2 regions of the Enterococcus sp. CR-Ec1 genome follow, and region 1 is predicted to be linked to the other one. Evidence: riboswitches for the same ligand, from Rfam matches in the RefSeq annotation. Region 1 holds a riboswitch; the other holds the start of a gene.
What was found. Region 1 has a riboswitch for magnesium ahead of mgtA (magnesium-translocating P-type ATPase). Riboswitches for the same ligand answer to the same signal wherever they lie in the genome.

Region 1 (4,437 bases):
TAACTTCGAAAATGACAAGTGAAAAGGGTATTTTTTTTAATAAAAGAATTCCCACTGTAGCAACTCTTAAGAAAACATTAGTGAAATTAATCACATTAAAGCAATCGCTTTCTTCAATTTTTTCTTTTCAGATTCTTTTTTTTATTTAAGAATAGTACAGCATCCACCATTCCGCTAAACAGATTTATCATTAACCTCCTTTTATCACTTGTGAAGGATTCGACTTGAATCAAAGCGAAATTTCTTAATATGAGAAAAAAATAATACAGAGAACGGATAAAAAGAAACAGATCGGCGATTCTCCCCCTGTTAGGAAGAACGCCGACCTGTTTTTTTAAATCCATTCTCTCGTGACATGAATGTAAATGCGTTTCGCAAACTCAACTGTTACTAAATAAGCTAGATTGATACCGACATACCATGGCCAGTAACTTGATGGCAGTGCTGCAAAATCAAAGACGGTATGCAATGGCGTCAAGATGACCAAGAAGCCAACTGCAATCGCTAGAACACTTGAAATCAAAACTGCAGGTGATGCGATACTTTTGATAAATGGTAATTTTCTCGTTCTGATCATGTGAACGACTAAGGTTTGTGTCGTCAAGCCAATCATAAACCATCCTGCTTGGAACAAGGCTTGCTCTTGGATGGTATTTGCACTAAAGACATGCCACATCATAAAGAAAGTCAAAATATCGAAGATGCTGCTGACAGGTCCAATGCCGACGGTAAACTTCAATAGTCCACCCACTTGCCATTTAACTGGTTTTTCTAACTCTTCTTTATCTACGTTGTCCCATGGGATCGTCAATTGGGCCATATCGTACACCAAGTTTTGAACCAACAGTTGAATGGACAACATTGGTAAGAAAGGTAAAAAGGCACTAGCAACTAAGATCGAGAACACATTCCCGAAATTCGAACTCAACGTCATTTTGATGTACTTCATCATATTGGTAAATACTTTGCGGCCTTCGATGACCCCTTTATCAAGGACATTCAAACTTTTTTCTAATAAAATGATCGAGCTGGCATCTTTGGTGATATCTGCTGCGGTATCAACCGAGATACCAACATCTGCTGTACGTAAAGCAGGCGCGTCGTTGATGCCATCTCCCATAAAGCCGACCGTATGGCCTGCCGCTTGAATGGTTTCAATGATTCGGGATTTTTGCATTGGATTTAATTTTGCAAACAGATTAGTTTTTGCAGCTTTCTCTGCTAACTCTTCATCTGACAGATGATCTATATCGGTTCCTAACAAGTATTCATCTGCATCAATACCAACATCTCGACAAACTTTTTGCGCAACGATCGCATTATCTCCCGTTAACACTTTGACATTGATGCCATGACCGTGTAAAGAAGCAATCGCTGTTTTTGCTGTTTCTTTTGCTGGATCTAAGAAGCCCATAAAGCCAATCATGATCATATCTTGTTCATCTTCTACAGAATAAACGGCATCTGCGTGGGCATCTCGTTTTACAGCAACAGTCAACACGCGCATTCCTTGTTTATTCAAGCGCAAATTCACTTGACGCAATTGTTTTCTCAATTGAGGAGTCAATTCCATCACTTTGCCATCAACTTCTACGTACTTGCAGACTTGTTCCATTTCCTCGGCGGCACCTTTAGTGACCATCAGTTGATGACCATCTGCATTGACAACAACCGTCAAGCGGCGACGTGAGAAGTCAAACGGAATCTCATCGATTTTTGTCACATCGTTAAATGGCGCTGCCAAGCCTTCTTCTTCATAGTAGTTTAAGACAGCAATATCCATCAGGTTTTTCCACCCTGTTTGATAGTAAGAATTTAAATACGTCATATCAAGGACTTGTTTATCTTCTACGCCAAATGGGTTTAAATGCTGTACCAGTACAACACGATCTTCGGTGATCGTACCCGTTTTATCGGTACATAGTACATCCATTGCACCTAAGTTTTGAATCGAAGGCAATTCTTTGACGATCACTTTTTCTTTTGATAAAGAGATCGCCCCTTTGGCTAAGTTACTGGTGACGATCATTGGTAGCATTTCTGGCGTCAAACCAACTGCTACTGCAATCGCGAAGAACAACGCTTCGCCCCAATCACCCTTGGTCAAACCATTGATCAATAAAACGATTGGGAAAAGAACCATGACCATTCGCAACAATAGCTTGCTGACTTTTGTTAAGCCATCTTCAAAGGTTGTTTTGCCCCGTTTCGTGGTCGCATTTTTGGCAATATCACCGAAGAAAGTACTTTGACCGGTTTTCAAAATAATGGCTTTTCCTTGACCACTTAAGACATCGGTACCCATGAAAACAAGATCTTGCATATCTAGTGCAGAAATTTGTTCATCGCTTTCTTTGATCCCAGCATCGACAAATTTTTCAACTGGCATTGATTCGCCTGTTAATGAAGATTGATTGATAAATAAATCTTTGGTCCAAATCAAGATCGCATCCGCAGGAATCATGTCGCCGGTTGCTAAGGTGACGATGTCTCCTGGAACGACTTCATCCATCGGAATTTCTCTCGTGATTCCATCTCGGGTTACGGAACAAGTATTTTCAATAAGTTCTTTTAACGCTAAGCTTGCTTTTTGGGAACGGTATTCTTGGACGAAAGTAATCATGACACTGGCTAAAATCATGATTCCCATCACGATCACTGCTTCAATATCGCCTGTTACAAAAGAAATAACCATTAATAATGCCAAAACTAACACAAAAGGATCTTTGAAAGCACCTAGGATCATCAACCAAGCAGGTGTTGGTTTTTGCGCATCCACTTTGTTTGGACCGTACTCTGCCAAACGTTCTGCAGCATCTTCTTCCGATAGCCCTTGGAAGGATGTCCGCATTTCCATCAGCAGTTCTCTTTCGGTCAATTTTGCCAGTAATTTTAGTTCTTGATCTTTCGATAGTTTTTTTAACATCTTTTTTTCCTCCTAGCACTTAGGAGTTGCTTACGCCACCCCTAGCGATTCGATAATTACTCCGCTGTTTCATCTGGGGACTGGGGTATTCCATGTGAATCTTCCTTTCTTTTTATTAGGTAAGTCACTGTGGAACATGCGTAAAAGACACAAAAAAACGCACGCTCCCAATAAGCATGCGTAAAAAACTCATGATCATTGTAGAGCTTTAGCACTATAGGGCGTAGATAGCAAATCTGCTATCAGCTACTTTGGGTTTAACCTTCACGATTAGACCTGTCCTACCAACTAAGTATCTCTCGATACTTTTGCGGCAGCAGCTTGTGTCCATATAGGAGCCTCACCTAACAATTATTTGTATAAAATGTCAGTTCGCCGGAAGTCTATCTTCCAACTACCCACATAATAACTGCTATCCTAGCCAATGTCAACCGCAACAATGGAAAAAAGCACCCTTTTTTCATAGATTTTCGTTGGTTTTCAAATGAAAGGTCTTACAATAAAATAACAACGTTAAAGAACTGGTGTGATTTTATATGTGACAAAACTTTTTTTACACGAACAGATAGAGAGAAATCCTCTCAGGGCAAAACCCAGAATTCATCAAGTCACTTCGGCTATCCCATTGAAGGAGAGAATGTAATAAATTTCCGAACTCGAATAAAAAATAGACAGCCATTTAAATAAACAGCTGCCTATTTCTCTTTCACATCCGATTCTGAAAAATGATTTTTTCGGTATTCTTTCGATCTAGCTCTCACGAAAAATGATCTGCTAAAATTTTCAAGATTCGCCGACTAGCTTTCCCATCGCCATAGGGATTTTCTGCATGTGCCATGGCATTGTAAGCTTCTGGATCCTCTAGTAGTCGCTTCGTTTCTTGATAAACCGCAGCTTCAGACGTACCGATCAGTTTTAACGTACCTGCAGCAATTCCTTCTGGGCGCTCTGTTGTATCTCGCAAGACCAAAACAGGAACGCCTAACGACGGTGCTTCTTCTTGGACACCACCAGAATCCGTCAAAATCAATGTGCTTTGATTGGCAACATTGTGAAAATCAATGACATCTAAAGGCTCAATCAGCGTGACATTTTCTAGTTCCCCAAGTATCTCCATAGCAATCCCTCGAACTTGAGGATTTTTATGCATAGGAAAAACCACTTTGATGGTTGGTTTCTCCTTAGCGATCTTCGCTAAAGCGCGGAAGACTTGCTTCATCGGAACACCTAAGTTCTCGCGACGGTGCATTGTCAGAAGAATCATGGTTTGATCTGCTGCAGAAAGTTCTGGATGCTGATAGTCCTCCGAGATCGTATAACGCATCGCATCAATGGCGGTATTTCCCGTTACAAAAATTGCAGCTTTATTGCGATTTTCCGCTAATAAATTTTCTTTGCTTTGGACAGTTGGCGCAAAATAAAAATCCGCTAATACATCGATCAGCTGACGATTGGCTTCCTCCGGATAAGGAGATTTTTTGTTCCATGTACGCAAACCGGCTTCCACATGC
Region 2 (4,437 bases), 120 kb from region 1:
GCTCAGGGGTTGGCCGACTTTTCTGAAATCGCCGAAATGATTTTCCAAAAAATTCGCAATGGTCAGGTAGATAGTAACTCCAGCCGAGAATTACGGAAAATTCGTGGCACAATTGAGAAATATGAGGCCGATTTAAAAAAAGTTTTTGCAAAGTTTTTTAAAGAAAGTCGCTATCTGCAAGAAAACCGTGTGATCAAAAAGAACGACCGTTATACGCTGCCGGTACGTGCCGAATTTCAACAGCAAATTAAAGGGACGATCATCGAACGTTCTAATAAACGCGCGACTGTTTTTATTGAACCAGAGGCAGCTGCCCGTCTGAATGATCGATTGATTTTGGCACAGGCGGAAGAAACGGCCGCCCAATACCAAGTTTTATCAGAATTGACCGGGGCAATCGCCGAACAAATGAATGCAGTATTTGCCTGTCTTGATATTTTAGTGGTACTAGATATTATTTTTGCTCGCGGAAAGTATTGTCGGGAAATCAATGGTCAACCGATAGCAATCACTGAAGAAGAAGTTTTGCTTCTTGATCAAGTCCGGCATCCTTTACTGGGCACTAATGCTGTTCCTCTATCTTTAAAACTAGGAGAAGAGAACCGATGTATGGTCATCACAGGGCCGAATGCTGGTGGTAAGACGGTTGTCTTAAAAACCGTCGGACTCGTTTGTGCGATGGCACATTACGGCTTGTTTCCAGCGCATAATGGCAACAGCAGCGTGCCGTTTTTAAAAAGTCTTTGGATGGATATCGGGGATCAGCAAAGTCTAGAAAATTCTTTAAGTACCTTTTCTGGACACATGTCGAATATTGCACAGATCATGACGAATGCCAGCCGGAACAGTATCGTTTTGTTAGATGAAATTGGCAGCGGGACTGAACCAAATGAAGGAGCAGCTTTAGCGATCGCCATTATGGAATCGATCTATCGATCGGGGGCGTTAATGATCGCCACGACTCATTATGGTGAAATCAAGCAGTTTGCTCTTGATCACCAAGATTTTGAAACAGCGGCGATGGCTTTTGATGCCAAGACCCTGACGCCGAAATACCGCTTGTTGACCAATGCGGTCGGTGAAAGTAATGCGTTTTGGATCGCCGAAAAAATGGCGATTCCTGCTGAGGTCGTGCAAACGGCAAAGGACTATTTAAAGAATAAATCTTATTCTTTTGAGAAGCAGCCTTTTGAGACGTCCAGAAAACGAACCGATCCTCAGGAAACAAAGTCTGAGCACATTTTTCAAAAGGGAGACCAGGTCTTTTCAGCAGAGCATGAAAAACGGGGAGTCTTTTATGAATACTTGGAACAGGGACAAGCGAAGATTTATATTGAGAAACAATGTTTCGTTGTTGCTGCTCGGCGATTGCAACTGCTCACCAAACGAGAAGCACTCTATCCAGCCGGCTATGATCTAGATCAATTATTTTCCGATTTTGCCCAACGTAAATTTACCCGAGATATTGAACGTGGGTCTAAAAAAGCGCAAAAGCAGTTACGAAAAGCAGCGCAAGAGCGTCAGGCCAAACGATCATTGGATTGATCGGCACAGATATATTTAGAGCGGGAGTATAAAATCAAGAAAGCAGCTCTTTTTCGAGTTTTAGAAAAAGAGCTGTCTTTTTTTGAAAATGACCGTTTTTTAATAACGCGTATGATTGAAGGGAATCCAATGATGGTCGAATGATTTCCATTGATTTTTCTTTAAATGTCGGAAATTACTCGAAATATCTAAATTCTTTAAGAAAAGTTAAAGAAAAATAAAAATAACAAAGAATGGGTTGTATCTTTATACGAGGAAGGGTACCATTCATAGTGGATTGAAAATAACATATAACCTTGTTAGGTGAGGCTCCTATACAAACATAAGCTATTGCGCAGAAACGTCGAAAGACGCCAATGTGTAAAACAGGAATTGTCGGATTAAGGCTTTTCATAAAATAGCTAAGAAAGGGAACAACTTTCTTTACGTTGTATAGTGCTAAAACTCGGACGATGAGATTGCTAGCAAAGTCTGACGTCCTAAGAGAAGTGAGACTTTTTTGCTTTTCTCTTTGATGGATGACTAAGCTCAAAGGGCATAATAACTGGTACCGTCTGAACACCTACTCCAAGGCAAGAGGAGTGGAAGCAATGATAGAAAAAAAGAAGATCGATTGGCTGCTGATCATAGCTTATTTGCTATTGAGCCTTATCGGTCTTTTAATGATTTATAGTGCAAGTTCTTATCGTTTATTAACGAGAGATCAGCCGCCAGCAAGCTTATTTATGCGTCAGCTTGTCTTTCTGTTACTCAGCTGGGTGCTCCTTTTCATTATTCAGCGAACACGGCGTGAGATTCTGCTCAGTAAATATTTAGCGATCGGTCTGTTGGCATTTGGCGTCTTTACTTTACTATTGGCACGTTTGCCGTTTTTCGGTGTTTCTGTCAATGGAGCGCAACGATGGGTCTCGATTGTAGGGATACAATTTCAGCCCTCAGAGATCGTGAATGTGGGCATGGTCTTATACCTTGCTCATTACTTTCAATCAGCAAAAACTACCTTGCAGGAAATGAAACGTCCGCTTTTCGTTTTATTTTTGTGCTGTGTGTTGATCCTCATTCAACCAAAAGTAGCCGGCGTGATGATTTTACTTTTCTTGGCTTTTATCATGATTACCACGGTTCAGGTACCCGTTAAACTCACGGCTCTTTTGTTTGGCGGGTTATTAATCAGTCTGTTCTTGGTTGCTATGTTGATCCTCTTTTTAGGAAACAATGATTTATTGCCCCACATGTTTATGCATGTGTATAACCGAATTCGATTAGTGGGAGATCCATTTTCCGACCCATATAATCAAGGATTCCAAATGATCCATTCCTACTATGCTTTGTTCAATGGTGGTCTTACGGGCCTTGGTTTAGGAAATAGCATCACCAAGAAAGGCTTTTTACCAGTAGCAGAGACTGATTTTATTTTCTCCGTTTTAGTAGAGGAATTAGGGTTGATTTTCGGCATTTTTGTCATCGCTTTATTATTCGTAATTATTTTACGTCTGTTTATACGATCAGCGGCAATCGCAAATCCTCAGATTGGCTTAATATTATTGGGAACCAGCACGTTGCTGTTATTACAAACAAGTATCAATATTGCCAGTATTTTAGGGTTGATGCCGATGACGGGGGTACCTTTGCCATTCATTAGTTATGGTGGCTCCAGTTACTTTATTCTTTCATTTGCCTTCAGTTTATGCCTGAAACTAGAACGAGAGGAGGGTATACTTAATGAAGTTCCTCAAACGACATGAAGCAAACTATGCTTTATTGCTGCCGATTTTCCTGCTGTTTTTGTTAAGTATCTGGGTACAACATCAGGCTTCTGTGATGGATGGCAATGATCCTTCAGGGATTGTTTTTCGGCAGATCCTCTTTTGTATCCTTTCGGCGATTGCTCTTTTTGTAACGAGTTTGATTCCTACGAATTTACTCCTCCGCTTTTCTGGTCTTTTGTACTTACTATCACTTGGTTTGATGGCCTCTCTTCATTGGTTTTACGATCAAACGATGTTTGAACAAACGCACACCAAACGGTGGATCAGATTTGGTGCGTTTACGATTCAGCCTTCTGAGTTTATGAAAGTGGCCTTTATGCTCTTTATGGTCTATCTCACTTTAGTCTATGAGAAACGTAAAGCAGAACGAACAATCAAATCCGATTTGATCTATGTTACTAAGATCCTGCTATACAGCTTACCCACATTTTTATTGATGTTTATGCAGCGGGACTTTGGAACGAGTTTGGTGTTTATCGTGATGTTAGGTGCCTTATTCATCATTTCCGGTGTTCATTGGAAAATACTGACCGTCGTGATCGGTTTGATTGCCGCTCTTGGTGCTATTTTGTTGCTACTCGTATTCACGGAATGGGGCAATCGTGTGTTGTTTCGCCTTCACTTTTCACAATATCAATTGGATCGGGTGAGAGCCTGGGCAGATCCACTCGCGTACCAAGATTCCATCGCTTTCCAACAAGTCCGCAGTATGTGGGCGATTGGTTCTGGCGGCTTATTGGGGGCACCTGATACCCATACAACGGTGTATGTGCCGGTTCGGGAGTCAGATATGATCTTTACAGTCATTGGAGAAACGTATGGCTTTTTAGGAAGTACTTTAGTCATCTTCCTTTATTTCTATCTGATCTATCAAATCATTTTTGCTGCTTTAAAAACAAATAACAAAGCATCGGTCTATATTGCGATTACCTATGTGTTTGGTTTGGTTTTTCAAATTTTTGAAAACATCGGAGCGGCGATCGGTTTGCTGCCTTTAACCGGCATCCCCTTACCATTCTTAAGTCAAGGAGGAACCTCTCTGATTGCGATCAGCATTGCTATGGGAATTATCTTTGGGTTAGACAAATTTCCGATAAAAGCCAAAAATAGGTCGTATACATTA

Region 2: it holds a riboswitch for magnesium, as region 1 does, so the genes downstream of both, CXM95_RS08010 (FtsW/RodA/SpoVE family cell cycle protein) here and mgtA (magnesium-translocating P-type ATPase) in region 1, are expected to answer to the same signal.

The regions. Positions count from the first base shown of each region.
Region 1 is NZ_CP025223.1:1,561,397-1,565,833, reverse strand. Features, by position in the region: gene mgtA (magnesium-translocating P-type ATPase) at 335-2,926, opposite strand; M-box (ykoK) riboswitch at 3,114-3,285, opposite strand; gene wecB (non-hydrolyzing UDP-N-acetylglucosamine 2-epimerase) at 3,684-4,437, opposite strand, start outside.
Region 2 is NZ_CP025223.1:1,685,489-1,689,925, forward strand. Features, by position in the region: gene CXM95_RS08005 (endonuclease MutS2) at 1-1,545, shown strand, start outside; M-box (ykoK) riboswitch at 1,834-2,009, shown strand; gene CXM95_RS08010 (FtsW/RodA/SpoVE family cell cycle protein) at 2,136-3,290, shown strand; gene CXM95_RS08015 (FtsW/RodA/SpoVE family cell cycle protein) at 3,268-4,437, shown strand, end outside.